DNA from 3 places in the Photorhabdus machadonis genome. Region 2 is predicted to be linked to each of the others. Evidence: predicted binding sites of a transcription regulator. Region 2 holds the regulator's gene; each other region holds the start of a gene.
The links. The regulator PurR, encoded in region 2, represses purine synthesis genes. The targets are predictions, from matches to a motif close to CANGCAAACGTTTGCNTG.
Positions count from the first base shown of each region.

Region 1: purE (5-(carboxyamino)imidazole ribonucleotide mutase) is a predicted target of PurR. The motif match lies at 2,396-2,413, and genes of this name have one in related genera.
Region 3: epd (erythrose-4-phosphate dehydrogenase) is a predicted target of PurR. The motif match lies at 2,851-2,868, and genes of this name have one in related genera.

Region 1 is NZ_CP199761.1:1,162,446-1,173,586, reverse strand. Features, by position in the region: gene cysS (cysteine--tRNA ligase) at 1-851, opposite strand, end outside; gene ppiB (peptidylprolyl isomerase B) at 1,121-1,615, shown strand; gene lpxH (UDP-2,3-diacylglucosamine diphosphatase) at 1,626-2,348, shown strand; gene purE (5-(carboxyamino)imidazole ribonucleotide mutase) at 2,496-3,026, shown strand; gene purK (5-(carboxyamino)imidazole ribonucleotide synthase) at 3,023-4,090, shown strand; gene ACUN2T_RS05580 (riboflavin synthase subunit alpha) at 4,193-4,816, opposite strand; gene ACUN2T_RS05575 (outer membrane protein OmpK) at 5,653-6,540, shown strand; gene ACUN2T_RS05570 (MFS transporter) at 6,596-7,870, shown strand; gene ACUN2T_RS05565 (LLM class flavin-dependent oxidoreductase) at 7,929-8,987, shown strand; gene ybbP (putative ABC transporter permease subunit YbbP) at 9,093-11,141, opposite strand, start outside.
Region 2 is NZ_CP199761.1:2,566,724-2,577,864, reverse strand. Features, by position in the region: gene tyrS (tyrosine--tRNA ligase) at 1-727, opposite strand, end outside; gene pdxH (pyridoxamine 5'-phosphate oxidase) at 847-1,500, opposite strand; gene anmK (anhydro-N-acetylmuramic acid kinase) at 1,549-2,661, opposite strand; gene ACUN2T_RS12260 (outer membrane lipoprotein) at 3,006-3,476, shown strand; gene slyA (transcriptional regulator SlyA) at 3,689-4,120, opposite strand; gene ACUN2T_RS12250 (DUF1289 domain-containing protein) at 4,679-4,918, opposite strand; gene gloA (lactoylglutathione lyase) at 5,091-5,504, shown strand; gene rnt (ribonuclease T) at 5,504-6,160, shown strand; gene ACUN2T_RS12235 (Grx4 family monothiol glutaredoxin) at 6,275-6,622, opposite strand; partial or broken gene ACUN2T_RS12230 (superoxide dismutase [Fe]) at 6,912-7,019, shown strand; gene purR (HTH-type transcriptional repressor PurR) at 7,514-8,539, shown strand; gene punR (DNA-binding transcriptional activator PunR) at 8,546-9,454, opposite strand; gene punC (purine nucleoside transporter PunC) at 9,601-10,800, shown strand; gene cfa (cyclopropane fatty acyl phospholipid synthase) at 11,098-11,141, shown strand, end outside.
Region 3 is NZ_CP199761.1:1,525,947-1,537,087, forward strand. Features, by position in the region: gene tkt (transketolase) at 1-1,393, shown strand, start outside; gene ACUN2T_RS07700 (antibiotic biosynthesis monooxygenase family protein) at 1,454-1,825, opposite strand; gene ACUN2T_RS07705 (MarR family winged helix-turn-helix transcriptional regulator) at 1,965-2,471, opposite strand; gene epd (erythrose-4-phosphate dehydrogenase) at 2,894-3,913, shown strand; gene pgk (phosphoglycerate kinase) at 3,999-5,162, shown strand; gene fbaA (class II fructose-bisphosphate aldolase) at 5,216-6,292, shown strand; partial or broken gene ACUN2T_RS07725 (IS30 family transposase) at 6,551-6,904, shown strand; gene ACUN2T_RS07730 (condensation domain-containing protein) at 7,233-8,882, shown strand; gene ACUN2T_RS07735 (amino acid adenylation domain-containing protein) at 8,965-11,141, shown strand, end outside.

The DNA.
Region 1 (11,141 bases), 1.4 Mb from region 2:
TAATATTCCAGTACGTCTCGGATAGTAAAGAAGTTGTTCAGAGATTTAGACATCTTCTCCTTATCCACCATCACCATTCCAGAATGCATCCAATAATTCACATACGGGCCATCATGAGCACAAGTAGACTGTGCAATTTCATTTTCATGATGCGGAAACATCAGATCAGCACCACCACCATGAATATCAAAATGATTACCTAGCTGTTTGTTGTTCATTGCTGAACATTCAATATGCCAACCAGGACGACCAGCTCCCCACGGCGATTCCCAGCTTGGTTCACCTGGCTTAGACATTTTCCACAATACGAAATCCATTGGGTTACGCTTGACATCGGTTACTTCTACTCGTGAACCTGCCTGTAACTGGCTGAGATCCTGACGGGAAAGTGATCCGTAATCTGGATCACTCTCGACGGAAAATATGACATCGCCATTATCTGCCACATAAGCATGATCACGTTTTATCAACGATTCTGTCAGTTCAATAATCTCTGGGATATGACGGGTCGCTCGTGGCTCCAAGTCAGGACGTAAAATATTCAGCGCATCAAAATCTTTATGCATTTCTGCCAGCATACGGCCGGTCAGATCATCGCAATTTTCATGATTTTCCGCTGCACGTTTGATGATCTTGTCATCAATATCGGTCACATTGCGCACATAGTTCAAATCGTATCCCAGATAGCGCAGGTAACGGGCAACTACATCAAAGGAAACAAATGTTCTGCCGTGACCAATATGGCACAAGTCATAAATCGTGATACCACACACGTACATCCCTACTTTCCCTGGATGGATTGGCTTAAATTCTTCTTTCTGGCGACTGAGGGTATTAAAAATTTTTAGCATCGGGATTTTCCGTAAATTCACTGTACGTGTGATTAAAAATAACGAATTGATAATTCTGGATTTATGTCTTTATCTCATAAATAAATACTCGATATGGCATAGTCCAATAAGATATTGAAACCTGATATTAAGCGCTTTGCAAGGTTAGCGATCAATATAGCTTGCTGAAATTAATAGGTACTGACTCATTATAGTAGATGTGATATAAAAGCCGCCTGGTCCAAATGCCCTAAACCGGGTTAATCAAAACTATTATTAGGATTTCAATTATGGTGACTTTCCATACCAATTTTGGCGATATCGTAATTAATACTTTCGCTGACAAAGCTCCTGTAACTGTTGAAAATTTCTTGAACTACTGCCGCAATAACTTCTACGATAACACTATTTTCCACCGTGTTATTAACGGTTTCATGATTCAAGGTGGTGGGTTTGAACCTGGTATGAAACAAAAATCGACTGAAGAGGCTATCAAAAACGAAGCCAATAACGGTCTGAAAAACAACCGTGGCACTCTGGCTATGGCGCGTACCAACGATCCACACTCCGCGACTGCGCAGTTCTTCATCAATGTTGTTGATAATGATTTCCTGAACTTCCGTTCTGAGGGTCCTGATGGCTGGGGTTACTGCGTATTTGCAGAAGTGGTCGAAGGTATGGATGTTGTTGATAAAATCAAAAACGTATCCACCGGCCGCAGCGGTATGCACCAAGATGTACCACGTGAAGACGTTATCATCGAAAAAGTGACCGTCAGCGAGTAATTGACTACATATGTGCACACTTTTTATCGCAGATTTACATCTCAGCGAACACGAACCGGCAATTACTGCCGGTTTTCTACGCTTTCTGCGTAAAGATGCTATTCAGGCGGATAGTCTCTATATTCTCGGTGATCTGTTCGATTACTGGATTGGCGATGATGATAACAATCCTCTCCACCATGAAATTGCCGCCGCATTAAAAACATTAAAGCAACAAGGTGTTACCTGTTATTTTATTCATGGTAACCGTGATTTTCTGATCGGCTCCCGCTTCGCTGAAGAAAGCGGAATGATATTGTTACCACAGGAAAAAATAGTGGAACTGTATGGTAAGCGGGTGCTTATCTTACATGGAGATACTTTGTGTACTGATGACGAAGGTTATCAACAATATCGTAAACGGGTACATACTCCGTGGATTCAGCGCCTGTTTTTATTATTACCTCTGTTTATCCGTCAGAAAATCGCCGAAAAAATGCGGGCAAACAGCCAATCTGTCAACAGCAGAAAATCCGAAGCAATCATGGATGTCAACCAGCAAGCCGTTATCGATGTTTTTGAGCGATATCAAGCTGACTGGATAATACATGGGCATACTCACCGCCCGGCTGTACATGAAATTCCTCTGCATAACAAAATATACTACCGTGGTGTGCTTGGTGCATGGCACCATCAGGGATCAATGTTCAAAGTCACAGGCGAATCAACAGATCTTATCTTTTTCCCATTCTGATTGATGGGGAGCACTCAAACCCAAGCAGCACAATCAAAGTATAAAGCAACGCAATCGTTTTCCTTAGCTTGCGAGCATGATATGATCTGCGGCCTTAAAGCGCTATTTTCGTTCTGGTGGACGTTAAAACACAGGAGCATTTGATTTATGACTGCCCGGCCTGATTCAGTAGGAACAACTCAACACAACGCCAAAATTGCCATCGTTATGGGGTCCAAAAGCGACTGGGCGACCATGCAGCACGCGGCAGATATTCTCACCTCCCTTGATGTCTCCTTCCATGTTGAAATTGTTTCTGCCCACCGTACACCAGATAAGCTGTTCAGTTTTGCCGAACAAGCTGAACAAAATGGTTTTGATGTCATTATCGCTGGCGCAGGTGGTGCTGCCCATTTACCCGGAATGCTGGCGGCTAAAACGCTAGTACCGGTTCTGGGCGTACCCGTTCAAAGTGCGGCACTTAATGGTGTAGACAGCCTCTATTCAATCGTACAGATGCCAAAAGGTATTCCTGTCGGCACACTTGCGATTGGGAAAGCAGGTGCGGCAAACGCAGCCTTACTGGCAACACAGATTCTAGCCCGTCATGATAAAGATTTGCTAAAACGCCTTATCTGTTGGCGTGAAACACAAACTCAGGATGTACTCGATAATCCCGATCCGCGGGAGGAAGCATGAAGCCAGTTTGTATATTAGGTAACGGTCAGCTCGGCCGGATGTTACGTCAGGCAGGTGAGCCTTTAGGTATCACAGTTTATCCGGTTGGCCTGGATGCAGAACCCGAAGCTGTTCCTTACCAAAATAGTGTTATCACCGCCGAAATTGAGCGCTGGCCGGAAACCGCCCTTACCCAAGAACTCGCCCGCCATAAGGCTTTTGCTAATCGGGATATTTTTCCCCGCCTGGCAGATCGTCTGCCACAAAAGCAATTAATAGATAGCCTTGGGCTTGCAACTGCTCCGTGGCAATTACTGTCTGATATCCGCCAATGGCCGCAACTATTTGCAGAACTCGGTCATTTCGTCATCGTTAAACGCCGTATCGGCGGTTACGATGGCCGTGGACAATGGCGCATCCGCCCCGGAGATGAAACAGAATTACCGACCGATATTTATGGTGAATGTATTGCCGAACAGGCGATTCCTTTCTCTGGTGAAGTGTCATTGGTAGGTGCACGCAATGAAAGTGGTGAGTGTGTGTTCTATCCATTGACTCACAATCTGCATCAAGATGGCATTCTGCGGGCCAGCATTGCCTTTCCTCAGGAAAACTGCCAGTTACAACAGCAAGCCCAGAACATGTTGTCAGCCATTATGCATGAGCTGAAATATGTCGGCGTAATGACCATGGAGTGTTTTATCGTCGATGATCATTTACTGATTAATGAACTGGCACCACGGGTTCACAATAGTGGTCACTGGACTCAGAACGGTGCTTCCATCAGCCAATTTGAATTACACCTTCGCGCTATTCTGGATTTACCTATGCCTCACCCAGAAGTTACTGCACCGTCAGTCATGGTTAATCTGATTGGCACAAATGTCAATAATCAATGGCTCAGTTTGCCATTAGTACACTTGCATTGGTATGAGAAAGACGTTCGTCCAGCGCGTAAAGTCGGTCACCTTAATCTTTCTCATTCAGATAAAAACAAATTAAAAGATACGTTGCAAAAACTAATCCCAATGCTGCCACCTGAATATCAGAGCGGTCTGGAGTGGGTGCAGAAAAAATTACATTAGCTGTTTATTATCCAATAGCCTTAAGTTAAATGTGGAAGCGGAAATAAAATAATTTATCGCTCCACATTCCCACTCTTTCCGAATTATTTTATATTCCTTTGATTATTGTGTTAATTTATTAGCATTAATAGCTCTGGATACAGTATCTACAATAGTTCTCGTTGTTTGATCTACTTCATAATTCAGTAAATCACCAATTTTAATATCACTAAGATTAGTCGCTCTTAATGTTTCTGGAATTAAATTCAATTCTATAGTTTTATTTTCTTCATTTATGCCATTTATTGTTAGACTACAACCATGAAGACCGATAAAACCTTTATGGAAAAAATATTTGATATTATCTCCAGGAATATTAATAATTAATCGATAGGTTTCTCCAGTTTCGATAAAATCAACGACTTTTGCTACGCCTTCAATATGCCCATACAGGCTATGCCCGCCATTTTCTTTATGCATTTGATGTGATCTTTCAATATTAACTTTATCCCCCATATCTAAAAACTTTAATGTCGTCACGTCAGAAGTAAAATCTGAAATATCAAAATAAACAATATCATTTTTAAATTGTGTCACAGTCAAGCATGTGCCATTAATAGCAACACTTGCACCCACAGAAACATCGTCAAAGAAATGGTTAATATTACTTATAGTCAATGTGCTAAATCCATTTTTTTTATCAAGAGATAATACTGTTTCTTTTCCTTGCACAATTCCAGTATACATAATCACCCCATTATATTAAGTAAAAAACCATTGAATAATAATCTTTATACTATCTTGAAATATATTTACGGTAAAGAACTATTCAATGGTATTTTCACGAATTATTTTATCACGTTTTTATACATTTATTATTTTAATATATAAAAATATCATAAATTAAAAACTTAATTAATCACTCAACATAATTTTTTTAATAAAATTAAATTTATTCTCTTTTACTGTTAAACAAACAATTAAATACCAAATAAGGTTTATAATTTAAATTAATTATAATGATAATTCTAAAATCCACATCTATATATTTAAAAAATAATAACAGACTACATCTTATAAAATATTTTATATAGCAATTTACAATATTTAAATTGTAATTCACAACTAAATAAGATTCCAAAATAGCGCCACATCTTATACCAACAATAATTACATATAAAACAATGAGTTAAATAATTTCACATGTAGAAGAATTATTTAACCTTCGCTCCACTATGACATAGAAATATTAATTCATTGTTGTCATTTCTATGACTATTTCTTAATATAAATAAAATAATAAAATTCAGTGATCTAAGTCACAATTGCATAAACATTTCCACGCAACAATAAATTAACAATATTCTTTCTGTTATAGAACAGAACGTTAAATAAAAACCATCGCTAATTAAATAATCAATATATTAGCGATACTAAAAAATAACTAAAGTTAGAATAATCTTATCTTTCTACACTGTTCACCATTTTATCAATAAAATCAAATCTTCCTTTGACAAAACCGTCTCATTAGATCAATGCTATCAATATTATTAGTCCGATAACGTATGAAAAGGGGAACCCTCGTGTTATTTGCCGGGAAAGCCCACAATCCTAAAAGCTGCCCACAGTTTTTTTTCACTTTAGGGCTCTCTTCTCCATTTTCTTATGCCGGCTATCTGGTAATGGCCTGGTATTGGATCAGCACCAGATTAAAACAGAGAGAATTATCTTCAATATTGTTATTACTATCGGCAATCAATCAAGCTCAGGCAAGTGATTTTGTTAATTTTCAATCTGTTGATACCAGCCTTTATATGCAATTTGAAAACCGGGTCGATCCCAGAAAAACGATCTCACCCATTTTAGAGGCTTTCGGTGACTACAGTGTTGGAGATATGTATGTCTATAGTATTTGGCAAAACTCACTGCAAAGCGATTATACAGGTGATAAAAGCACCTACTATTATAAAATTGTACCAAGAGTGAGCTTTAGTAAAGTGACTGGTAATGACATTTCTTTTGGGCCGCTGAAAGATATTCTGTTCGCTCAGTGGGTTGCTAAAACCAAAGGGATAGATTACGACTACTTCCCAGGTATCAGCATTGACTGGCAAGCAGACTGGATTAGCTGGTTACGGACAATTTTTTATTTTGAGAATAACGCCAAAGGGAGCTGGAACGATCAGCGAATTCATATTGACTATGGAATTCCCTTCAATAACCGTTTAGGTGATTTCCGGGTTGTCGGGACTTTCGATTATACATTAGGCTTACACGGACAACCCAAAACTATCGATTTCAAACCCGAGTTGCACTATGATTTAGGAAAATTCCTAGGCAATCAACCAGGTCACTTATGGACTGGCATCGTCCTGAACCCAATAAAAAATAAATACAAAATAAAAGATACCCCTTATTATCGAACGGATCAATTTAGCTACGGGATCTTTATTCGATATAGTTTTTTCTGATACCGAAATAAAATATCAGGAATTTTTGATGACCTTTATCCATTATGGAGTCAAGATGCCCATTCAACATGACAGGTTCGGACGTACTTATCAGTGGCTCCTACTGATACTTTTGGGTCTGGTTTATTTTCTGGTCACCGCAACGACATTTACCTCATTGGGCGTTGTGTTACCCAGCATGATCAAGGAATTACACTGGAGTTGGACTGACGCAGGTTTGGGATTCACTTTACTTGGCCTGTCATGTGGGCTGTCCAGTTACCTTCCTGCGATGCTTATTCGCCACACGAGTGTCCGGGCTACTTTGCTGATCGGTACGTTAATCTTCATCACCGGTTTTTACATCCTCTACAACACCCACAGTATCACCGCCTATTTCACCGGCACAACGCTGCTGGGGATCGGTTTTAGCCTTATGGCTACCGTTCCAGGAACTTATGTCATTAGCCGGCTTTTTGAAAAGCAGTCGCTGGCCTTTGGTATCTATTTCACCATTGGTGGATTAGGTGGTGTACTTGGCCCATGGATCTATTTCCTAGCAACAGTATTCTGGGGAAGCTGGCGCATGCACTGGGCAATCTCCGGGGTATTACTAACCCTGTTCAGCCTGTTGACTGTTTTAGTGATGCGCGAAGGCAAAAAGGAAAATGCCCATGCTGCACAAGTCAGTAAAAATCAACAAGATCAAACCCCTTCCAGCATCTATCGCACCAAGGAAATCTGGAATGCCCGGCAAGCACTGCGCACCTGGCAATTCTATGCCATTGCGGCAGCTTATACCTCTTTCTTACTGTGCGGAATAACCGTTAACAGTTTTGCTGTAGCCCATATCACCGAAAATGGATTCAGTGAGTCTGTTGCGGCTTTTTCGCTCAGTATTTTGGCTTTTATCAATGCATTTTCAAGATTTGCCGGAGGAGCTGTTGGTGAATGGCTCGATCCCAAAAAGCTTCTTATTGGCAGTCTGTCAATAATTATCTGTGGTCTTATCGCACTAAGTGCTGCCTCTTCATGGACATTTTTAATCCTGTATACTTTATGTATTGGCATTGGTTATGGCATGACCTTTCTGGCATCCAGCCTATTACTGTTCAATTACTTTGGGCGTAAACCTTACCTGGAATTATTCTCGGTGGTGAACTTGATCTCTACTGTCGCGTGTTTCGCCCCTTTCCTGGTGGGGGCGATTAAAGATTATTCAGGTAGTTTTACACCCGCATTCTTCATTATTGCCATACCCGTGTTTACCATTCTGATTGTCACATTCACGATGCAACCACCTTCACAAATAGTGAAGAAACACTCTGATAACAGTACATTGCTTAACTGAATTTAAAAACAAAATGGACCTGAAAAGGTATTCCTTACAACACAAAAACAAGGAATTAATGATGGCAAAAAAAGAATTCGGTGTATTTCTGCCCATAGCCAAAGGTGGGTGGATTATTTCTAAAAATACACCGCCACTGGATGCTTCTTATCAGCAAAACCGTGAAGCGGCTATTCTGGCGGATCAAATCGGTCTAGATTTCATTATGTCGATGAGTAAATGGCGTGGTTTTGGCGGTGAAACGGAACATTGGGATTGTTCGCTGGAATCCGTCACGATGATGGCTGGCATTGCCGAAGTGACTCATCATGCCAAACTTATCGCGACCATGCACGCCGGGCTGCATAATCCTGCCGTGACGGCCAAGATGATCGCCACATTGGATCAGATTAGTAATGGACGCGCCGGGTTGAATATTGTCTCCGGTTCATTCAAAGACGAATTTGAACAAATGGGAGAATGGGATAGTGATTTAGATCACGATCAGCGTTATGCAATGACTGAAGAATGGACCCAATTAATCAAACGGCTTTGGTGCGAGAAGCAGGTTGATCACCAAGGAAAGTTCTTTAATTTGAAGAAGTGTGTTTCTGAACCGAAACCTGTTTCCGTTCCACGTCCTTATTTAGTCTGTGCCGGTCAATCAGAACGTGGGCTGCACTTTAGTGTACGTAATACTGATGTATGTTTCATTGGTGGCAAGGATGAAGAAGAGACACAGCAAATAAGCCTAATGGCCAAACGTATTGCGGCAGAATACGGTACAACCACCAAGACCTTTTGTATGTGTACGATTATCTGCGCCGAAACAGATGAAGAAGCTGAAACTCTAGCTCAGTTCTATCGTGATGGCCTGGATATCGGCGCAGTTAAAAGCATGATGCATAGTTTCGGCGTCGATGTTGGTGAAAAAAGCAATGCTATGGTTGAAAGATCCCAAAATGCCTTTATGACCCACACGGCTATCGGCAATCCAGAAACTTGTAGCAGACAATTGTCAGATTTGCTGCGTGAATGCGAGCTGGATGGAGTTATGTTGATCTTTCCTGATTATGTCGAAGGTCTCACGACTTTCGGTGCAAAAATCCTGCCACAACTCAGAGCCGAATTTGCCTAAACAGCGATAAACAGATCAGCAAATAATATGGCTTATCTCCCTGGGAATGGGTTCACCCGTATCGGCGATCTTACCCATTCCTCGGAGGTTACAAATATCGCCTTTTTACCCCTGCACCCGCCGGTGCAATCCCGTACCCCGTAACAGCCGGATCCCTAACCAACTACCACACGACGACAGTAGCAGGCTACTGACGATTGGCAATAAGAACCACATTTTCCACTCCGGTTGCCATGGAAAATCAAACACCTTCGTCTGCAACAACCAAAGCGCAACTTCAGCGCCTAATGCTGCGGTAAAACCCGCCATTAACCCAAGCAAAGCAAATTCACTCCAGAGAGTACGGCGCAGTAATGATTTACTGGCTCCCAAGGTACGGTAAACCACCAATTCAAGCCGTCGTTGATGCATCCCTACCTGAACCTGTGCCAACAGGAGTAATGTGCCACATACCATGACTAATCCAACCATAACCTCCAACGCCCGGCCTACCTGCTGCAAAATCCCCTGAATTTGCTTGATAATCGCACCGGTATCAAGCAAGCTCAATGTTGGAAACTGACGATTAAGGCTGGTTAGCAGTCGGCCATCTCCTTGATAATGGAAACTGGTCAACCAGGTTTGTTGCTGATTTTCCAATGCCCGTTTTGGGAAAATAAAGAAGAAATTTGGACGAAAACTTTCCCAATCTACCTGCCGGATGCTGCTTACTGTGGCGCTGAATTGCTGCGTATCGCCACTGAATGTCAGTTTATCGCCGATTTTGATTGCCAAACGTTCAGCAACCCCCTTCTCAATAGAAACCTCATCCTCTTTAGGTGGCCAGTTCCCCTCAACCAGAGTATTAAACGGCGGCAATTCCTCTTTCCATGTCAAGTTCAATTCCCGTCTCACCGTGTTGCTGTCCGGTTCTCTGGCATCAGCCCACGTTATCGCTGATTGACCATTAATTTCAGTCAAGCGGGCCAATACCACCGGATAGAATTCCGCCGGTTTAACCTGATACTGAGCTAGCAAATTTTCTACCTGTGAAATTTGCTGCCCAGTCATATTAATCAGAAAATAGTTAGGACTGTCCGCTGGCAGTTGTTGTTGCCAACGATCAAGTAAATCTCCCCTGACCGCTAACAACAAAGCAAATAACATAAATGATAAAGAGAAAGCTGCCAATTGCGTTACCGTCTGCAATGGCTGCCGCAGTAATCGGTTAACCGCCAGACGAAAACTGAGCTGGCGGAATTTAAGATGACGCAATAGCCACAATCCCCCCCAACCGAGCACAGCCAATGATACCGCAACAATCATCATGCCAGCAAGTAACGCCCATAACATCGGTTTAGTTCCAGCCAACAGACTCAGCCCGCTCATCACCACCAGCATCACCAACGGCAGGTAATAGCGTAACGGCCAGATAGGCGCGATAATATCATCACGCAGTACCCTTGATGGTTGGGTTGCCATTAACTGTTTATATGGACGTACCCCCACCAGCAAAGCGATAACAGATAATGCCCCTAACGCCCATACCCACGGCCAGAATCCCGCTTGCGGTAACGTCTTCGGTAACATCGCCGCCAGAATCTGCACCAGCAGATATTCAAACATCAATCCAAGAATCGCCCCCACCAGCGCTGCCGCACTCAATATCACCAGCCATTGACCAATCACCCATTTACGTAACGCCCAACGTCCCGCACCAAGTGTTTTAAGCACCGCAATCAAGTCATGGCGGCTACGGCAATAGTGAGTCATGGATACCGTTACCGCCGCGACAGCAAGTAATAATGTAAGCAAAGCCGATAACAGCAAGAATTGCTGCGCCCTATCAATAGATTTTGCCAGCGCGCCACTATCCTGCTTCAAAGTATTCCAACGCTGATCAGTCTTAAGTTGAGGATCAATTAGCTGTTGATATTGATAAACCACTTCTTTATCACCAGAAAACATATAACGGTAAGTCAGACGGCTGCCAGGCTGAATCGCGCCGGTAGATTGCGCATCATCAAGATTGATCAAAATCCGTGGCGCAATCTGGAATGGATTAAAACCACTGTCTGGCTCCTGAATTAATTCTCCACTCACCCTGAGTGTGGTATCACCCACATCCAGATTATCGCCAACTTTAATTTTCAACAGTTCAAGCAAACGTGGTGC
Region 2 (11,141 bases):
CCCCACCTTCTGTCTTACCAAATTTAGTGCCATCAGATTTAGTAATCAGCGGAACAGTCATACCAAATACTTGTTTCTGGTTGATACGACGGGTTAAATCAATACCAGAAGTAATATTCCCCCACTGGTCAGAACCACCAATCTGCAACTCAACGCCATGTACTTCATTCAAGCGGGAAAAGTCATACGATTGCAGCAAGTTATAAGAAAATTCAGTGAAAGAAATACCTACATCATCACGATTCAAACGCTGTTTAACCGCCTCTTTATTAATCATTTGATTAACTGAGAAATGCTTGCCAATATCACGCAGGAAAGTCAAAACATCCATGTTGCCAAACCAATCATAATTATTGGCTGTTTTAGCGCTGTTTTCACCACAATCAAAATCCAGGAAAGGTGAAACCTGCCGGCGGATCTTTTCTACCCACTCTTTAACGGTATCTTCGGTATTCAATTTACGTTCAGTGGCTTTGAAACTGGGATCACCAATCAAACCGGTAGCCCCACCAACCAACGCCACAGGCTTATGCCCAGCCAGTTGGAATCGTTTTAAACACAGCAAGGGAACCAGATGCCCCAAATGCAAGCTGTCAGCGGTCGGATCGAAACCACAATAGAGGGAAACAGGGCCTTGCGCCAGTCTCTCTACTAACGCATTTTCATCCGTAACCTGGGCAATGAGGCCCCGCTCTTGCAGTTGTTTTATCAGGTTATTGCTAGACATTAATGACTCCATCAGTTTGTTTATTTCGTCTGTTGTATAAATCGCGATTCAAAAAGAGTGCGGCATAGCATAAAGCGCCAATACTATAAGTGCCAGTACTAAAAATAGTAATCCACGATTTATGGTGCAAGCCTATCAATATGCCAGCTATCACCTTCCCGTTGATAAATAAACCGGTCATGGAGCCGATTTGCACCACCTTGCCAAAACTCAACAGAATCAAAGGTCACTTTAAATCCCCCCCAAAAGCTGGGTAAAGGAACCTCACCATTTAGGAATTTCTGTTTTAGCTCAAGGAATTTCCCTTCCAAAACACTGCGCGTGGAAATACGGGAAGATTGTTGCGACACCCATGCAGCAATCTGACTATCTTTGGGGCGACTATGGAAATATTTCACTACTTCAACAGGAGAGAGACGTTCAGCTTTACCCAGAAAAGACACTTGCCTTTCCAGTGGATGCCAAGGGAAATGAAGGCTGATTTTGTTATTCTGCGTCAAATGTTTTGCTTTTCGGCTGCCTAAATTTGTATAAAAAACCAAACTATTAGCATCAAAATGCTTCAATAACACAATACGTTGATATGGTTGCCCATCCTCATCGACCGTTGCGATACACATTGCCGTTGGATCATACAATTTGGCTTCACATGCCTGCTTGAGCCAACGTTCAAAAAGTTCGATGGGTTCTTTGGTCAAGTCTTTACGTCTTAACCCACCACGGACATATTCGCGGCGTAACTCTGCAACATCAAATTCATCACGTTCTGACATTATGTAGCTCTGCTTATAACTTGTTAAATACCAGACAGCTTACCATTGTTATTCATTAGTAACAGGATAAATTGCACCTAAAATAGTTTCAGTACTGGCACCAGTAACCGAAGGTAAATTCCCTGAAGCGCCTGACATCGTACGGAATGCTAACCAGGCAAATGCCAGTGCTTCCATATCATCACCACTAAGACCATATTTATCTGTCGGACACACTTCCGTCCCCGGCAATAATGCAGAAAGTCGACTCATTACTTGTGGATTACGCGCACCACCACCACAAACCAGCAGACGCTCACACCCACCACTCAACATGATTTGCTGTGACACAGATACCGCTGTCAGCTCGGCCAGTGTGGCCTGAACATCAACAGGTGATACATCAGAAAAGTTAACCAATTGTGCTTCCAGCCAACTCATATTGAAATACTCCCGGCCGGTACTTTTAGGGGCTGGCCGTGAAAAATAGTGATCAGAAAGCATTTGTCTGAGTAAGCTGTGATTGACGACACCTTCTCGTGCCCATTGGCCATCTTTATCATAAGGTTTTTTCTGATGGCACCATACCCAGCTATCCATCAACATATTACCCGGGCCTGTATCATACCCTTTAACTAACGATCCAGGTAACAGCGTCGTTATGTTAGCAATACCACCGATATTGAGAATTACCCTGCGCTCTGTTAGATGACCTAGCACAGCGAAATGAAAAGCCGGAACTAATGGCGCACCTTGCCCGCCATATGCCATATCCCGCCGGCGAAAATCACCAACAGTGGTCATCCCGGTTAAAGCCGCGATACGGTTATTATCGCCAAGCTGCATAGTGAAAGGCGTATGACTGTCCGGCTCATGCCAAACGGTCTGCCCATGACATCCCACTGCAATGATATCGCTTGTCGTTAACCCCGTTTTAGTGAGTAAACCTTGTACAGCCTCAGCGAATAAAGAACCCAGTTCATAATCTAACCGACCTATCGCAGATAATGTCGTTTGTTGCCCCTGACAAACTGCGAGAATTTTTTGCTTCAGTTCATAGGGAAATGGATGTGAATAACTGGCTTGTTGAGCAACAACTTTATCGCTGATTGCTGCAAGCACCACATCAACCCCATCCAGACTTGTACCCGACATAACACCAATATAACGACCTGACTTCATAACCATTAATTTGCCTTCCTGCTTAGAACCTGTCTTGATAAAATCAGAAACCACACCAATAACTATAAAGCGCGGTGGTTTTAGCTGTATATGGTTAATAGGAAAACAAAGGAATAAAACCTAAGTTTTGGAAACAACTTCACAAAAATGTGGAATTTTTCATTAATAGCTATTTCTTTTAAAAATCTCTATTGACGTTTAATATATGTTTAGCACTAGATTGCTAATGTACCGACTATTCTATCCGAATAAATTTTTTATTACTTGTTGCCAATGCCGGTTGTAGCTTGGTTGCCCATAAGCTATCAGATTTCCGCAGTCAGGCATCAAAATCAGGAGTTACTATGTTTAAGCATTTTTTAGTTAGCGCGGTTGCAGTCGCATCATTATCAGGCTGTGTCAACACCGATTCCCTTTCTGGTGATACCTATACTGCCGGACAAGCTAAACAAGTCCAGACAGTCTCTTACGGTACAATTGTTTCCGTTCGTCCTGTCAATATTCAAGCAGGCAGCAATGAGAATGTATTAGGTGCTATCGGTGGCGCAGTTCTGGGTGGCCTGGTTGGTAATACTATTGGTGGTGGCAGTGGTAACACATTGGCGACGGCTGCGGGTGCAGTTGCCGGTGGTGTTGCAGGCCAAAACATTCAGGGGGCACTCAACACAACTAAAGGTGTAGAATTGGAAATTCGTCGTGACAGCGGTGAAAGCATCATTGTTGTTCAAAAACAAGGCAAAACAGTCTTCAGTAAAGGCCAACGTGTCAGAATCGCAGGCCAGGGCAATAATCTGACAGTTTCACCTCGACAATAAAATAATATATACCCAATAGATTTCAAGTTGCAGTGCGGCGGCAAGTGAACGCATCCCCAGAAGCATAGATAATGATGTGACTGGGGTAAGTGAAAGCCGCCAACAAAGCAGCAACTTGAAAGATGAAGGGTATAGATAAGAAAACCGTGACTTCATCTTTGTAAGTCGCGGTTTTCTTTCATCTGGTTAGCATTTCATGGATATCGTCATTACTATCTACTCTGTAATTGGATAATATTTTGCTCTAATTTCTGTACTAAAGTAGAAAGAAAAGCAAGTTCCTCGCGTGAAATACCATCCAGAATCTCATTTCTTGTCGATTCAATAACACCATCTAACTCCCTAATAACCGATGCAGAGTCTTCAGTCAGCTTGATTCTTTTTGCACGACGATCATTGGCACAAGTATGCCGGGTGATAAGTCTTTTTTCCTCAAGCTGATCTAATGTTCTGACTAAAGATGGTTGTTCAATACCGATAGCTTTCGCCAACTGTATCTGAGATTGCTCCTGGGGTAACCGGCTAATATTGTATAGCGTTACCCAATGAGTCTGAGTTAATTCCAACGGCTTTAAACGATAATCAATTAAAGCACGCCAAATACGGACTAACCGTGCTAGATCTGATCCCAATGTAGATTCCAATTGTCCCTCCTTAAATAACTAGCCTACTAAACATAACAGCCAAATTTTTCTAAATCAGGCTAATTAGCCTTAAAAAGTATATATAATTTCTGTGTAATCACAGTAAACTCTTAGTAACTAACTAATTCAGGTAACTATAACCAAGAACAACTAAACTTAAATTCAATTTAGAACAAAACAATTAACATACAATATTTTTAACACAAAAACTATCAGAACTATGAATACAAACAAATAGAAACCAATAAATATCATTCAATACTTTATTCCAAGTACTATAAGGATAGCTGTCATCTAAATGCTAAGCTATCTATTTTTACATTAATGTTGTTTTTATTTTACATTTGTCACACAATCAAACTATAAATTCCATTTAAAACATAAAGTTACAAAAACATTCAAAATAAAAACCGATAGCCTTCCCGTTAAGCAATAAATAAAAAAATAACAAACAAAACACCGTAAATTATAGTAGAACATTTATAACTTCGCCAAAAATATAACCCTATATAAGTAAATCATTGAATTGTTAACTCTAATAACCTCAAAATTTTCTAATTAAAACAGTGATGGTTGCTCAGGTAGTTCTTCATCTGTCTGATTTTGTGCTCTCACTGCACGTAAATATCTTTGTCGGCACAATCTCAATACTTCACGCTTTTGCCCGCCTGACATTTTTATCCAATTAAATCTTTCTTCCCGGCTGCGATAACATCCCAAACAAAAACCCCGCTCATTAGCCTGACAAATTCCTCGACAAGGACTGGGAATAGCAAAGAACTCTAGTTGCTCGACCATCACATCCCCTTTCCTATACAATTCATATACTATATTTAATTATAAACCCAGATGAGAATAAATTATAATTATGGATAAATTGAACTGTAACCGTAAGACACGTTATAGTTAGTGGTTTTTGTGTGACCTGTCGCACAAAAATACTGGTAAAACCATTAAATGAGAGGTAATTATGCGCTTACTCCATACCATGATCCGCGTTGGTGATCTGCAACGTTCCATTGATTTTTATACTGAAGTATTAGGGATGCGCCTACTGCGCGTCAGTGAGAATACAGAATATAAGTACTCACTCGCCTTCGTTGGCTACACAGATGAAAGCGAAGGGGCGGTAATCGAGTTAACTTATAACTGGGGAGTTGACCATTATGCGATGGGAGATGCCTTTGGTCATATTGCATTGGGTGTCGATGATGTCGCAGCCACTTGCGAATCTATTCGCAAAGCAGGTGGTAACATTACCCGTGAAGCCGGTCCGGTAAAAGGTGGAACAACCATTATTGCTTTCGTTGAAGATCCAGATGGTTACAAAATTGAACTTATCGAAAACAAAAATGCCAGCAACGCCCTGGGTAACGCAATCTGATGTCTGACAAAAAAGAGCCAAACGTCCTTAGTGGGCGTTTTCGAGGTTATTACCCTGTCGTTATTGATGTTGAAACTGGCGGCTTTAATGCCAAAACAGACGCGTTACTTGAAATTGCCGCCATCACACTGGAGATGGATAATCAAGGTTGGCTGGTGCCCAGCGAATCACTTCATTTCCATATTGAGCCATTTGAGGGAGCAAATCTTGAACCAGCAGCCCTAGAGTTTACCGGCATCGATCCATCAAATCCGCTACGTGGCGCAGTAAGCGAATATGAAGCTTTGCACGCTATTTTTAAAATGGTTCGTAAAGGGATAAAAAACAATCATTGCAGTCGGGCCATTATCGTTGCGCACAATGCTAACTTTGATCATAGCTTTGTTATGGCTGCCGCAGAACGCACCAGACTGAAACGGAATCCGTTTCATCCATTTGCGACTTTTGATACGGCGGCTTTAAGTGGCCTGGTATTAGGACAAACGATTTTAGCAAAAGCCTGTTCCACAGCCGGGATCGCATTCGATAATAATCAGGCTCACAGCGCCTTATATGATACTGAGCGTACCACTGAATTATTCTGTGAAATGGTTAATCGCTGGAAACAACTTGGTGGCTGGCCCTTAGCGATAACAGAAGAAGAAAAAACCGGATAAACTTATAGCTAACGATAAGATTAATTCAATCAAATTGAAATTTAAGCAATAACAAAAACCCCCATATTTCAACATATGGGGAGATAGCATCATAGCCTGTCGCTAATTTAAAAATTACTCTGTCGCGTTTTCGTCCTGAGAGCGATATTTATCAGCGGCTTCTTTAATTAATGTTTGTAACTCACCACGCTGATACATCTCAATGATAATATCACATCCACCGACCAACTCACCCTCGACCCAAAGCTGAGGGAAAGTTGGCCAATTAGCATATTTTGGCAATTCTGCACGAATATCTGGATTTTGCAAAATATCTACATAAGCAAAACGTTCACCACATGCAGATAAAGCCTGAACCGCCTGTGCAGAAAATCCACAATTTGGTAATTTAGGGGAGCCTTTCATATACAGCAGAATCGGGTTCTCTTTAATTTGGCGCTCAATCTTATCAATAGTCGTCATTTTTATTTCCTTTAAACCAACAGTATGTTGATAACCAACATCGTCACAATATTGGCGGAGAATACCATTTTCTTTCACCAATATGCATCCTGATATTTTCTTATCCTGGAACGGATGGTTTCTTGTTGACTGTTATTTATCGTGGAAGTTGTTAAGATAATTAGCAAAAATAGCCACACAATAATTAGCTTCATTTGCTCTTCGCCATGCTTTGTCCTACTGAATGCACGATTTACAGGGCACTAAAACCCGAAAAGAAAAGGCGTAATCAATGTCTTTTGAATGACCCATTCTGCCTTATGCTAAAGATGCATTAGAACCACATATCTCCACCGAAACACTGGAATACCACTGTGGCAAACACCATAACATTTATGTTGTAAACCTGAATAACCTGGGTTAATCACCATCAGTTTGCCTGATGACCATCCGTACTAACATTCAAAGGGCAGATAAGCCATTGAAGCTGTCTGCCCTTTTTCCTTGCAATATAAAAACCCAATTTTTACATCACCTAATCAACTCAAAACATCAGGCAAAGGTCAAGCAAACAGCGGCAAAAATGGCAATCATCACCAACGTGCTCACCGCAGTAAATAAGCCAAGTTTCAAATCAGTATTCATCGATCCTCCTCTGAATAGAAGTCTATAACCACAAATACCATTCAATTAACATGGTTAATTATCCTTACATTAAGGAAAAAACATAAGATAGCGATCACCTTGTATTTTATAACATTGATTTTTGCTTTCACTTTTGAGCCAGATCAGACAAAATTCAGGATTTATCGCTAACGTATTGCCAGCAGACACCCTAATGTATAAAGATACTGGCAAACGATTAACAAAGAGTTTTAAATTTAGACCAAAAGGTCAGGAGTCTTTCATCTCATGGCAACGATCAAAGATGTGGCTAAACACGCTGGTGTTTCAACCACTACTGTATCCCATGTTATTAATAAAACCCGTTTCGTCGCCGAAGATACCAAGGCTGCCGTTTGGGCTGCTATCAAAGAACTGAATTATTCACCCAGTGCCGTTGCCCGCAGTCTGAAAGTTAACCATACAAAATCGATCGGATTACTGGCAACGTCCAGCGAAGCCCCCTATTTCGCTGAAGTTATTGAATCTGTTGAAAACAGTTGTTATAGCAAGGGCTATACGCTGATTTTGTGTAACTCACACAATAACATTGATAAACAGAAAGCCTATCTGGCCATGCTGGCACAAAAACGGGTGGATGGATTACTGGTGATGTGTTCAGAATACCCGGAACAGTTATTAGGAATGTTGGAAGATTATCGCAATATTCCCATGGTCGTCATGGATTGGGGACAAGCCAGAGGTGATTTCATTGATACTATTATTGATAACGCATTCCACGGCGGTTATCTGGCTGGTCGCTATCTTATTGAGCGTGGTCATCGTGATATTGGTGCAATCCCGGGTCCCTTGGCACGAAACACCGGTGGGGGCCGTCATCAGGGGTTCTTGAAAGCATTAAAAGAAGCCAGCATTCCAATCAGAGAAGAATGGATTGTTCAGGGGGATTTTGAGCCAGAATCGGGCTACAAAGCCATGCATCAAATTCTGAATCAAAAACAGCGCCCGACAGCAGTTTTCTGTGGTGGCGATGTTATGGCAATGGGGGCTATTTGTGCTACTGATGAATTAGGATTACGTGTCCCACAGGATATTTCTGTGATCGGTTACGACAATATACGCAACGCCCGCTATTTCTCTCCGGCATTGACAACTATCCATCAGCCAAAAGAACGTCTGGGACAAATGGCATTTTCCATGTTACTGGACAGAATCGTCAGTAAACGTGAAGATGCACAAACTATTGAAGTACATCCACGTTTGGTTGAGCGGCGTTCTGTCACCGATGGCCCATTTATCGACTATCGCCGTTAATCCTCCCTATACATCCTGAAGCCATTCAGCATTAAGAGTTTCACTATCGCCGAGATAGCCAAGAAGCCAACTTAATGCCGGAGAATGGCTATTTTGCACCCATGTCAAACAACATGGGCTATCTGGCAAAGGCTGCTCTAATGCCAATGCTTCCAATTTCTTCTGCCGGATCAGTGGCATTGCCCTATGCTTAGGCACCATTCCCACACATAACCCCTCATTCAGACAAGCCAGACCAGACTCCCAATCAGGGACCACCAGCCTGCGCTGATTATCGAGAGTCCAGGTGTCACGCTTCGGTAAATTGCGGGATGTATCCTCAAGACACAAGCTAGGATAAGGCCGCATTTGATCATCAGACAGTAGACCGGTCAGCTGAGTCAAAGCATGGCCCGTACTGACGACACACAGCCAAGGCATAAATCCCATATCCCGGAAACTGTACCTTTCCCCTACCGGCGCTACCCGGGTGGCACCGATTGCAACATCAACCCGGCTATCCACCAGCGCGTCCCATACACCATTGAATACTTCCTGATGAATAAACAGCTCTATATCAGGAAAATGGTGATAAAAATCAAGAATAAGCTGACGACTGCGTTCTGGTTTAACAACACGGTCAATAGCAATACTGAATTGCCCTCTCCAGCCATTTGCAACCTGTTGGCATTGATGACGAGTGTCAATCATTTTTTTGATAACAGCACGCGCCTCTTTGATAAAAATACTGCCTGACTCCGTTAATTCCACATCCCGGTGACGACGTTCAAACAACGGGACGGCAAGCCATTCTTCCAGTTGTCTTACGGTATAACTGATTGCCGAAGGGACACGGTGAAGTTCTGATGCAGCAGCACTAAAACTTCCCGTTCTGGCAACAGCATCCACAACTTCAAGTGAATATTCTGACCACATAATTTTACCTTTCAATTTTTTTCACAGCATTATCCAAATATTACCGTTTCACAAGTAAAAATCACGGCATATAGAATATGTACAAATATTCTTATCTACCTACACAGCAAGTTATTTCAATCATGATATCCAAAGAGAGTAATCAAATGAAAAACTCAGGTCAGTTCATGTTCTACCTTGCAGGCTTGAGTATGCTAGGTTACCTGGCTATTGATATGTATCTACCGGCATTCGGCTCTATGCAACAAGAATTGGGCACATCGGCGGGAGCAATCAGTGCCAGCCTGAGCATCTTTCTTGCAGGCTTTGCCTTTGCTCAACTTTTATGGGGGCCTCTTTCAGATCGCTTTGGAAGAAAACCTATTATCATCATCGGGTTATTAATGTTTTCTGTCGGCTGTCTGGGTATGCTTTGGGTAACAGACGCCACGCAACTTTTAGTTTTGCGTTTTATCCAAGCCATAGGTGTTTGTTCAGCGGCGGTTTCATGGCAAGCATTAGTTATTGATCGTTATGATGCCAACCGTATCAAACGCGTTTTTGCCACGATTATGCCCCTAGTCGCACTTTCCCCTGCTCTGGCACCTTTGATGGGCGCCTGGCTGTTACAACATGGCGGCTGGCGTATTATTTTCCTGGTATTACTGGCAATTACATTATTACTGCTGTTGCCTACTCTATTCCTGCAAGAAAACCGCAAAAAAAACAGTGAGACTGAAACGCAGAAAAGCCATGTATCTTTCTTTACGTTACTAAAATCGCCGGTGTTCAGTGGCAACGTCCTGATATTTGCATCATGCAGTGCTGGTTTTTTCGCCTGGTTAACAGGTTCGCCTTTCATTCTTAGTCATATGGGATATGACTCAAACGACATCGGTCTGAGTTATGTACCTCAAACGTTAGCCTTTATGGCTGGTGGTTATGGATGCCGCAGTATCTTAACCAAAATAAGGAGTGAAATTGTTTTCCCTTATCTGTTGGCTGGTTATGCTGTCAGCATGATTGTGCTGTATTTAATCGCAACATTCAGCGAACCAACTCTGTTGACAATTCTAGTCCCTTTCTGTTTTATGGCCGCTATGAATGGTGCTTCATATCCCATTGCAGTCTCTAATGCTTTATCCGCTTACCCACAAGACAGTGGAAAAGCCGCCGCATTGCAAAACACGCTCCAATTAGGACTCTGTTTTATTGCCAGCCTGGTTGTTTCAGCATTTGTCAACAATCCACTTATATCGACAACCACTGTCATGGCTTCTACCGTTATTCTGATGGCACTAGGATATTTTATACAGTGGGAAAAAAAAGCTGATCGCTGTATTCAAGTTGTTGAAAAACATTCCTGATATTAATCAAATCGTTACTTCAATAAAGACTGTTAATTATCAATTAATTACAGTCTTTATTTATTAATTGATGAAACAATTTTCCGCTTTTATACTCATACAAGTTCCTTATTTTAAATAACCTGAATTTGAGGTTTTCAGGAACAACGATGGCCCCCATTAAGTTTATGGATTAGTAATTTTTAGGGTTTCTCGCTTTAATTTTTTGCTATTTTTTGCATTTTGCTCCCTCGCATTCTGCTTTGTTAGCGAAAACGAACCCCCTCAATATTCCACCACCCTAACCCTGGAGAGTATATGAGTTCATCGCACATTGAAAACCAAAAAACCGTCACTAATTC
Region 3 (11,141 bases), 1.0 Mb from region 2:
CGCAGGTCGTTTTGAGGCGTATGGCTGGCATGTGGTTCGCGGCGTTGATGGTCATAATGCAGATGCAGTCAAAGCAGCGATTGAAGAAGCACGTAAAGTTTCTGATAAGCCTTCACTGCTAATGTGTAAAACAGTTATCGGTTTTGGTGCGCCAACCAAAGCGGGTACTCATGATTCTCACGGTGCCCCACTGGGTGACGCTGAAATTGCCGCAACGCGTGAAGTGCTGGGTTGGAATCATCCAGCCTTTGAAATTCCAGCGGAAATCTATTCTGAGTGGGATGCAAAAGAAATAGGTAACGCGAAACAAGCAACCTGGAATGAGAAATTCGCTGCTTATGAAAAAGCGTATCCTGAGTTAGCGGCTGAATTCAAACGTCGTACCCGTGGCGAATTACCGGCAAACTGGGGAACCGAATCAGAAGCATTTATCGAACAATTGCAACAAAATCCTGCCAATATTGCCAGCCGTAAAGCCTCTCAGAATGCCTTGGAGGCTTTCGGTAAAGTGCTGCCTGAATTTATGGGGGGTTCTGCTGATCTGGCGCCAAGTAATCTGACGATGTGGTCTGGTTCTAAGCCATTGAACGAAGATCAGGCAGGTAACTACATCCATTATGGTGTTCGTGAATTTGGCATGTCCGCCATAATGAACGGTATTGCTCTGCATGGTGGTTTTGTGCCTTATGGTGCAACGTTCCTGATGTTCGTTGAATATGCCCGTAACGCCGTGCGGATGGCTGCATTGATGAAAATTCGCAGCATCTTTGTTTATACCCATGACTCAATCGGTTTGGGTGAAGATGGCCCGACTCACCAGCCGGTAGAACAGATTGCCAGTTTGCGTGTGACGCCAAACTTAAGCACTTGGCGTCCATGTGATCAGGTTGAATCTGCGGTTGCGTGGAAATACGCTATTGAACGTAAAACAGGCCCATCAGCACTCATTTTCTCTCGTCAGAATCTGGCACAGCAAGAACGTACTGCTGAACAGTTGGCTAATATTGAGAAAGGTGCTTACATCCTGAAAGATTGTGAAGGTCAGCCAGAGTTGATTCTGATCGCAACAGGTTCAGAAGTGGAATTGGCCATAGGGGCTTATAATCAATTGACTCAGGAAGGTCGTAAGGTACGTGTAGTTTCTATGCCGTCTACTGATGCTTTTGATAAGCAGGATGCTGCGTATCGTGAAGCGGCATTGCCAATGGCGGTTTCTGCGCGTGTGGCAATTGAAGCGGGTATTGCTGATTACTGGTTTAAATATGTCGGTATGCATGGCGCTATCGTGGGTATGGCGACATTTGGTGAATCGGCTCCCGCTGATCAGCTGTTTAACGTGTTCGGTTTCACTGTAGAGAATGTAGTCGCTAAGGCTAAAGCTCTGCTGAAATAATGAGTTAGTCTATAAGTGAGCGCATCCGGGGTAAGACGTTGATCGGGTGCGCTCTTTTACTTATGCCTCGCAGATTCCGGGAACTGCTAGTTTTTGAAATATGTGCGGCGACCCGGTTATCCCATTGGGATACTTGGCGAGCTTCGCCTGAAATTCTGGATTAGTGAATGCAGCGCGAAAACACTCCAAATTTTCCCAAACGGCATAGTTCATGAACGTACCACTGCCAGCAATCCCGCGATGCAATTGTGCGGAAATTAGACCGGTTTGTGCCAGCATATACTCCGCATCTTCCTTCCAGGCAGCCTCCAGGATGTCCGCTTGTGCGGGATCAACATGGAATATGTTCATCAGCACTATGGAGCCATCGGTGTTTGAAAATAATTGTTCCCGCATGGTCACATGGGTGTCCATTTCTTCTAGTTTGAGCATCTTTATCTCCTGAAAGTTACTTGTATTTATGTTTGTTTTACTACTCTGCCGGGGTAAGCCGCGCGATGCATGCGGTTCACGGCGGCGATATGCCAACGTAGGTATGAAGGTTGTGCCGCGCCGTTGGTGCGTCGTACTTTTAGTCGAATTCTTTGTCGTGATTGATAAACCAATCCTCAGTACTATCTGGCATCGATGGATCTTCCAGTCTGGTTTCCAGGCTGAGTAATGTGTCCAACGTCATTTTCAGTTCGTTGAGTTCAGCGTCTTTTACGAGCGATTCCATCCATTCGGTTTCAAGCGACGTCGCCGTATCAACGGTACGCTGACCAAGCCCAGTGAGTCGATAGAGCGGTGAGCGTTCATGCCGGGGATTAATGATGGCTTTCACCATTCCGGCCTTTAATCCAAGATTCAGTTGTTTCTGCGCACCTTGGCGTGTGATGCGCATCGCTGCGGCAATCTGGGGCGCTGAGAGTGGATGCGGTGCGAGTGCAATCGCACTGAGCACCTGCCATATCGCGCTCGTGATTCCCAACGGGGCAACGCGCTTATCCCCTTTAGAGAGCAGTTGGGCATTGAGCCGGAACACCGCCAATGTGATTTCGTTGAATACCTCAGACGCTGGAGTTTTCCTGATCAACACGATTGACTTCCTTTCTTGGACTTCAATAAACGACAACCAGTTTCCACATATTGAAACGGGTTGTCAATGTTTGAGCGAATGGTGTTGATAGATCAAGGTATTGGATTTGATTTATATCAAATTATGGCACAAAAAAGTGACAGTTGATTGTCATATTCATCATTTGTGGAAAGGTCGTTGTTTAATCTAGGCGGGTTCCTATGGCACGTTTTTCCATTTCGTGAGTTGATCACTTTTTACTATTGTCATCAATCTCTTTTTCCCTTAATCTCATTGTCATTAGCTGAATCGTTTCATTTTGTTGTCTGGAGAGGTTTTTTGTGCCACAGTTTTAGCAATTTTGTGATAAACAATCAGTACATTAGTGATTGAGTCAGTTATCCTAAACGGTTGCGTGGTAATAACTATATTCAGGGAGTAACATGACAATCAAGGTAGCAATAAACGGTTTTGGCAGGATAGGGCGCAGTATTTTACGTGCTCTTTATGAGTCTGGGCGTCGGGCTGAAATTGTTATTATTGCTGTTAATGAGTTGGCAGATGCCGAAGGGATTGCCCACTTGCTGAAATATGACTCCAGTCATGGTCGTTTTGCCTGGGATGTGCGTCTGAATAATGATTTGTTGCAGGTTGGTGACGATAATATTCGTCTGTTTCATCAACCCGATATATCGGCATTGTCCTGGCAAGAGCTGGGGATTGATATTGTTCTTGATTGCAGTGGGATATATGGCAGCAGAGCTGATGGGGAAGCGCATCTTGCCAGTGGCGCAAAAAAGGTGCTGTTTTCTCATCCGGGTGGCAATGACTTAGATGCGACTGTGGTCTATGGCGTGAATCAGGACTTACTGACAGCAGAGGATCGCATTGTATCCAATGCTTCTTGCACCACCAACTGCATTATTCCTATCATTAAATTATTGGATGATGCATTTGAGATTGAATCTGGCACAGTGACAACAATTCATGCCTCAATGAATGACCAGCCTGTGATTGATGCCTATCATCAAGATTTACGGCGTACCCGGGCTGCCAGCCAGTCTATCATTCCGGTGGATACCAAACTGGCCGCAGGGATAACCCGGATTTTTCCAAAATTCTGTGACCGTTTTGAAGCCATTTCAGTACGCGTACCAACGATTAATGTTACTGCTATTGATTTGAGCGTTACAGTAAAATCTCCAGTGAATGTCAAAAAAATCAATGAATTAATGCAAAAATCAGCAGCAACTTCATTTCGTGGTATAGTTGACTATACCGAATTACCGTTAGTCTCAACGGATTTTAACCACGATCCCCACAGCGCGATTGTTGATGGCACACAAACGCGGGTCAGTGGGCAACATCTGATTAAGACATTAGTTTGGTGTGATAATGAGTGGGGTTTTGCTAACCGAATGTTAGATACAACGTTAGCAATGGCTGCTACGGGTTTCAAATGATCTGTTGCTGACAGACAGTGCATAATAATAGATCTGCACACGGCACAAGATTAAACAATTTAGAGAATCAACGAGAGGATTCACCATGTCTGTAATTAAGATGACCGATTTAGATCTGGCGGGTAAGCGAGTTTTGATCCGCGCTGACCTGAACGTTCCGGTAAAAGATGGCAAAGTCACCTCTGATGCGCGTATCCGTGCTTCTTTGCCAACCATCGAAGCAGCATTAAAACAGGGCGCTAAGGTTATGATCACTTCTCACCTCGGCCGCCCTACTGAAGGCGAATACAATGAAGAATTCTCGCTGAAACCAGTAGTAGATTACCTAAAAGAGAAATTGTCTTCTCCGGTTCGTCTGGAAAAAGAGTATCTGGAAGGTGTGGACATAGCGGAAAGTGAGCTGGTTGTTCTGGAAAATGTTCGCTTTAATAAAGGTGAGAAGAAAGACGACGAAACTCTGGCTAAAAAATATGCTTCCCTGTGTGATATTTATGTCATGGATGCATTCGGTACGGCGCATCGTGCCCAGGCTTCTACCCACGGTGTCGCTAAGTTTGCTCCTGTTGCCTGTTCAGGTCCTCTGCTGTCCGCAGAACTGGAAGCATTGGGTAAAGCGCTGGATAAGCCAGCCCGTCCAATGGTTGCTATCGTTGGTGGTTCTAAAGTTTCAACCAAGCTGACCGTATTGGACACACTGTCCAAAATCGCGGATCAACTGATTGTGGGTGGGGGTATCGCGAATACTTTTGTTGCCGCGGAAGGCCACAATGTGGGCCGTTCGCTGTATGAAGATGACTTGATCCCAGAAGCGAAAAAACTGCTGATAAGCTGCGATATTCCCGTGCCAACTGATGTTCGTGTAGCAACAGAATTCTCTGAAACTGCGGAAGCCACTTTGAAATCTACCGGCGATATTAAAGATGATGAGCAAATCCTCGATCTGGGAGATGAATCCGCTCAACGTCTGGCAGATATCCTGAAAAATGCCAAAACTATTCTGTGGAATGGTCCGGTTGGTGTATTCGAATTCCCTAATTTCCGTCAAGGAACTGAAATTATCGCCCGCGCAATTGCTGATAGTGACGCATTCTCTATCGCAGGTGGCGGCGATACTCTGGCAGCAATTGACCTGTTTGGTATTGCTGACAAAATTTCTTACATCTCTACTGGTGGCGGTGCTTTCCTTGAATTTGTCGAAGGAAAGAAATTGCCTGCGGTGGTGATGCTGGAAGAACGCGCAAAACAGTAATTAAGTCATGACGGGCAGTTTTATCTGCCCGCTCTAAACGGGACCCACGTAACATGTCTAAAATTTTTGATTTCGTAAAACCGGGTGTCATCACTGGTGATGATGTTCAAAAAGTGTTCGCGATAGCCAAAGAAAACCACTTTGCGTTGCCGGCGGTAAACTGTGTAGGTACTGATTCAATCAACGCAGTGTTGGAAACGGCCGCCAACGTTCGTTCTCCCGTTATCATTCAGTTCTCTAACGGTGGTGCTGCTTTTATTGCCGGTAAGGGTGTGAAAGCTGAAGGTCAGCAAGCGGCTATTCTGGGTTCAATTTCTGGTGCTCACCATGTTCATCAGATGGCTGAACATTATGGTGTTCCTGTGATCCTGCATACTGACCACTGTGCGCGTAAACTATTGCCGTGGATTGACGGTTTGTTAGATGCGGGTGAAAAGCATTACGCGGCGACGGGTAAACCGTTGTTCTCTTCCCATATGATCGATCTGTCAGAAGAGTCGCTGGAAGAAAATATTGAAATTTGCAGCAAGTATCTGGCTCGTATGGCAAAAATTGATATGACGTTGGAAATCGAGTTAGGTTGTACTGGTGGTGAAGAAGATGGTGTTGATAACAGCCATATGGATAGCTCCGCCCTATACACTCAACCGGAAGACGTTGCTTATGCTTATGAGAAACTGAACGCTATCAGTCCACGTTTTACCATTGCTGCTTCTTTCGGTAACGTTCATGGTGTTTATAAGCCAGGCAACGTTAAACTGACACCAAAAATTCTGCGTAACTCGCAGGACTATGTTGCTGAAAAATTCAATCTGCCACACAACAGCCTGGACTTTGTTTTTCACGGTGGTTCTGGTTCTACAGCGGAAGAGATCAAGGAAGCTGTCAGCTACGGCGTTGTTAAAATGAATATTGATACCGACACCCAATGGGCGACTTGGGAAGGTATTCTGAATTATTACAAAAAGAACGAAGGCTATCTGCAAGGCCAGTTGGGTAATCCAGAAGGCGCAGATAAACCCAATAAGAAATTCTACGATCCACGCGTATGGCTGCGTGCCGGTCAGGTTTCTATGATTGCTCGTCTGGAACAGGCTTTCCGGGAACTGAATGCGGTTGATGTGCTGTAATTGGTATTGATGTTATAAGTAACCCCCTGAATGGAAATTCAGAGGGTTTTTTCGCAGGTGTTTCTATATCCAATTAACGATGTTATAGAAACACCTTTGTTTTATTTGAAGTAGCACTCCAAATTAATATTTTTATTGTGAAGCCCTCCTCATTCCTAATTTATCAGCAATAGCTGCGGAGCGAATATTAATAGCCTCTGTTGGCAGATTCGACTAATAAGTACAATTTTTCAGAAGGGCGGTCAGTTGCTATAGTAGGCATCAGAAGTCGCGAAAGCGGCAGTGAAAGTATTATACCCGTTAAAACAAAAAGTTAAGACCATCTCGTTCGATAACGGTTTGGCGTTCGCAGATCATGAAATCATCAGTGAAGAATTAGAAACCCAAATTTACTTTGCTTGCCCTTATTCGCCTTGGGAAAGAGGGATCAATGAGAATATCAATGGGTTAATCAGACAATACTTTCCAAAGGGAACCCATTTTAATGAAATCGTTGATCAGGAAATAAATTTTGTAGTAAATCGATTAAATAATCGCCCTCGAAAAACACGGGGTGGGAAAACACCGAGTGAATTATTTAAAGGAATACGAACATGTTTACTTCCAGATTAACGATATTGCACTTATCATTCGAATCCAAGATTGATAACTATTTTGTATAACTTAATTTGACTTCGTAAATAATTCTGTATAACAGCACACTAAGCGAAAAATGAGCCGTCAAGTAAAATTGCTGATGGGCGATTTGCACAGTAATGGTTTCTGATTAAATGATTCATATGTGAAGGCTATTTTTCAACCGTTGGCTTATCCATATATGCCGTTGTCATCGGGCTAATTCATATTCATGTTGCTTTATTTATCAAATAATAATAATTTTTATTATCATTTGTAATCGTATTCTTGTTGTAGCTGATAATCTAAACTTTATGGAAACTAAATGAGAGAGCTAACGACCATGCAGGCCGCTTATTGGGTTGGCCGGCAGTATGAACAGACGTTGGGTGGTGTTACCGCACATTTGTATGCAGAGTTTGATGGTACTGGGCTTGATCTTGAGCGGTTGAAAACTGCCGTACAGTATCTCTTTGATATCCATCCGATGTTGCGATTACGCGTTACACCGGATGGCATGCAAACCATAGAAAGCCTGTCTTCCAACGACAAATTGCACATTGATGATGTCAGCATATGTGATGAGAAAGCCATTGCTGATTTTCTGGAAAGTAAACGAAAAAGTAAAACCCACCAGAAACTGGATCTTGAACATGGTCAGTCTATCGACTTGAGTGTCACCCTTTTAACGAATGGAGATTTTCGTTTGCATATCGACCTGGACATGGTTGCAGGTGATGCGCAAAGTTTTCGTATTCTCATGGAAGATCTGGCCCGGTTTTATCACCAGCCTGAGCATCAACCAAAAAGTGGAGGAAGCACTTATTTTCACTATTTAGAGCGGATGCAGGCTGATAAATCCTTATTAACGTTACGTGAGCGCGATAAAAAGTGGTGGAATACGCGTATTGCCCAAATTCCACCTGCCCCTAAACTTCCTCATATCCATCGCACTTTCCCGAAGGGAGAATACTTTAGTGATCGATTCGCGGTTCAACTGACCAAAGAAGAAAAGTTGTCGTTAAAGACAACCGCCAAAAAATATCAGATTACGCTGTCAACATTATTTCTGTCTCTTTTCGCGTGTACAGTCGGGATTGGTACGCAGTCTGACAAATTTAGATTAAATATGCCTACATTCCAACGAGAAAGTTACCTCAGTGATGTGGACAAAATTGTTGGTGATTTTTCAGATTTATCTATTTTAAGTGTTGAATTACAGCGTCATGAGCCGATGATTGCGTTATGCCGTCGTTTTGCTGATCAAATCGCTTTACTCCTCTCTCACCGTGCTTATCCGGGCGTCAGTGTTATGCGGGATCTCTCCAGATACCACGGTAACATGCAAATCTCGCCTATCGTTTTTACCTCCGGTTTTGGTATCAGTGGCGATAATTTATTGTCCGAAAATGTAACCCGTGCTTTCGGTGAAATGGTCTTTGTTGTTTCGCAAGGGCCACAGGTTGCCTTGGATGTCCAGGTTGCGCCTGCTTATGAAGGAATTTTGGTCAACTGGGATGTTCGTCTGGATATTTTCCCTGAATCGTATATCCGCAGAATGTTTGATATCTATCTCTCTTTGATTCGGATGATCATTCGTTCGCCTGAACTGATAAACCAGTCTTTGGACTATTTTTTCTCATCTCATTTTTCTGCTTCGCATCAAGATGTGGGTACTGAAAAGGTGACATCCTCTTGTATTGAGCAAATGCTCATTATTTTGCTGTCCCGGCTGACGAATGAAGAAACTATCAACGCTCATACTTCTCTTTCCACATTGGATATTGATGCTGATGTTGCAGAAGAATTAACGGGATTTATTAGCAAATATATCCCACAGGCAGGACTGATGATTGAAGATATTCAGGCTCATCAAACATTAAAGGCACTGGCACAGACAATGGCATTGAGATCGCGGGGAGCGGCTGAAAAGGCGGCTGAGGCACTAGTGAAAATCCTTAATCGACAGAAGTAATCTTTCTTTTTGAAAGAGGTTAAATGTTTAGCTTGTTAATTAGATTTTGCGCTTTCTCACAATCGAAAATTGAGGAAATATCATGGATACCGCACTGACACCATTACAACGCGCGTACCTGCTAGGACGAAGTGAATTGTTACCACTGGGTGGTGTTGCCATGCATGATTTCAGGGAATTCAGAGGTCATATCGAGTTTTCTGTTATTAAGGCCCGGCTCACCAGATTAGTACAGCAATATGAAGCGTTACGTACCCATATAGATGAAAGTTCATTGGTTCAACATGTCTCCGATACTATTATCCTGAATCTTGATGAAATTGATTTCACGGGTATCCCGCGTTCAGCGGCTTATCAAAAGATAGATGAGATGAGGCAGGCGTATTCTCATAAAATCCACGATCTTTCTCGCTCTCCTTGGCATATTTGGGTCATTAAATTGACAGAGCCAGAAGATGGGGATCATGACCTTTTTACGACCGTGGTCTTTGTGAGCTTTGATGCACTGATTTTGGATGGCAGCGCTATCTCTCTCATCTTATTTAAATTGTTTAAGGAAGATGAGAATGAGCAGAAAAGATCCAGGCCAACGGGAAATATTGCTCATTTGCTTCAACCGCCTTCTGTTTCGAAAAAGCAAAGCGATACTGAATATTGGTCAGAAAAGCTAAAAGAATATCCCGGCCCACCGGCGTTGCCCTGGAAGAGACCGCCAGAATCGATTAAATCCTCTCGCTACAGAAGGGAGAAGGTCACCATTCCCAGCGCGACGTTGAATCATTTGTCTAAAATCGCTTCATCTTATGGCCTGTTTCAAAATACGATTTTATCCACCATTATCCTAGAGGTAATGTCATTTTGGACACAAGATAGTAAGTTATGTATTGGTGTTCCGGTTGCTATTCCCACCCAGAAAATGCAGTTCAGTAATGAATCTTCATTTGTCGCTGTTTGTTTTAAAAGAGACCAAGTGCCATTTTTAGAAAGAGCGACAGCTTTTCAACATGATATTTTTACCTCTCTGGAACATCTGGATTTTTCCGGCGTTGATATTAACAGGCTGATATTCAATCAACATCAGATAGGTTTGGCGCTACCGGTTGTGTTAACGAATGGTTTGTCATGGAAAACATTGCCTGCATCTGGTGATGTCTCTTTTTATGATGGATTAACGCAGACGCCGCAAGTTGCGATGGATATTCGTTTGTCCTTGGACCAGGACAAAAATTTGGTGTTATCCATTGATTATGCAGAAAAAGCGCTGGAACAAAATATCGTGCAGGATATTTTACAAACCATCACTCAGGCAATAGCGCAGATCTGTCGTCAGGAAAAACTCGCGGTGGATTTTTCTGAGGTGATTGATTATCACCATTATAAAGATAATGGTAATGACAGTGATTTTATCTGTTCAAATTTCCTGGCTCGTATTGCGGATAACCTATTGACGGGAAAATTAAAAAAAGCGGCTATTATCTGTGGGGATCAGCAGATTACGTATTCTGAGTTGGGGGCGTGTGTTCAAAAGATAGTGAATAATCTGAATCGCTGTGGGATGCGTAAAGGCAGTGTGGTTGCGATTTGTTTGCCTCGTAGTCCCGAACATGTGATGGTGACAATGGCGTGTGCGCTTTTGGGGATTATTTGGGTGCCTATTGATGTGAATTCTCCCTCTGAACGACGGGATTATCTGCTAACGAATTGCCATTCTGATCTCATTGTGAATACCGGACAGTTTAATAGTGATAAAGCCATCACATTGGAAACACTGCTCACATCAGTTTCTGAAAACGTTTTACTCCCCTTAGAGACTTTATCATCACTGAGTCATAGCATTGAACCCGCATATTATCTGTATACCTCCGGAACAACGGGTAAACCCAAATGTGTGGTGCTCAATAACAAGGCAACATCTAATGTTATCGGGCAAACGCTGAATAAATGGGAGGTTAAACAGGATGATGTGTTTATTTCCGTTACGCCATTACATCATGATATGTCTGTTTTCGACCTCTTTGCATCACTGACGGTTGGCGCAACGCTGGTTATCCCTGAACCCCATGCAGAGAAAGATGCTATCCATTGGAATCGGCTGGTTTCGCAGCACAAAGTTTCTATTTGGTGCTCAGTGCCTGCGATTTTAGAAATGTTAATGGCGTGCCAAAAGGGGGGCTCTCTCTCTTCCCTCAGATTGATAGCGCAGGGCGGTGATTATATTAAGCCTGCTCTCATCAAGGAAATTAGTGCGACGTATTCTGA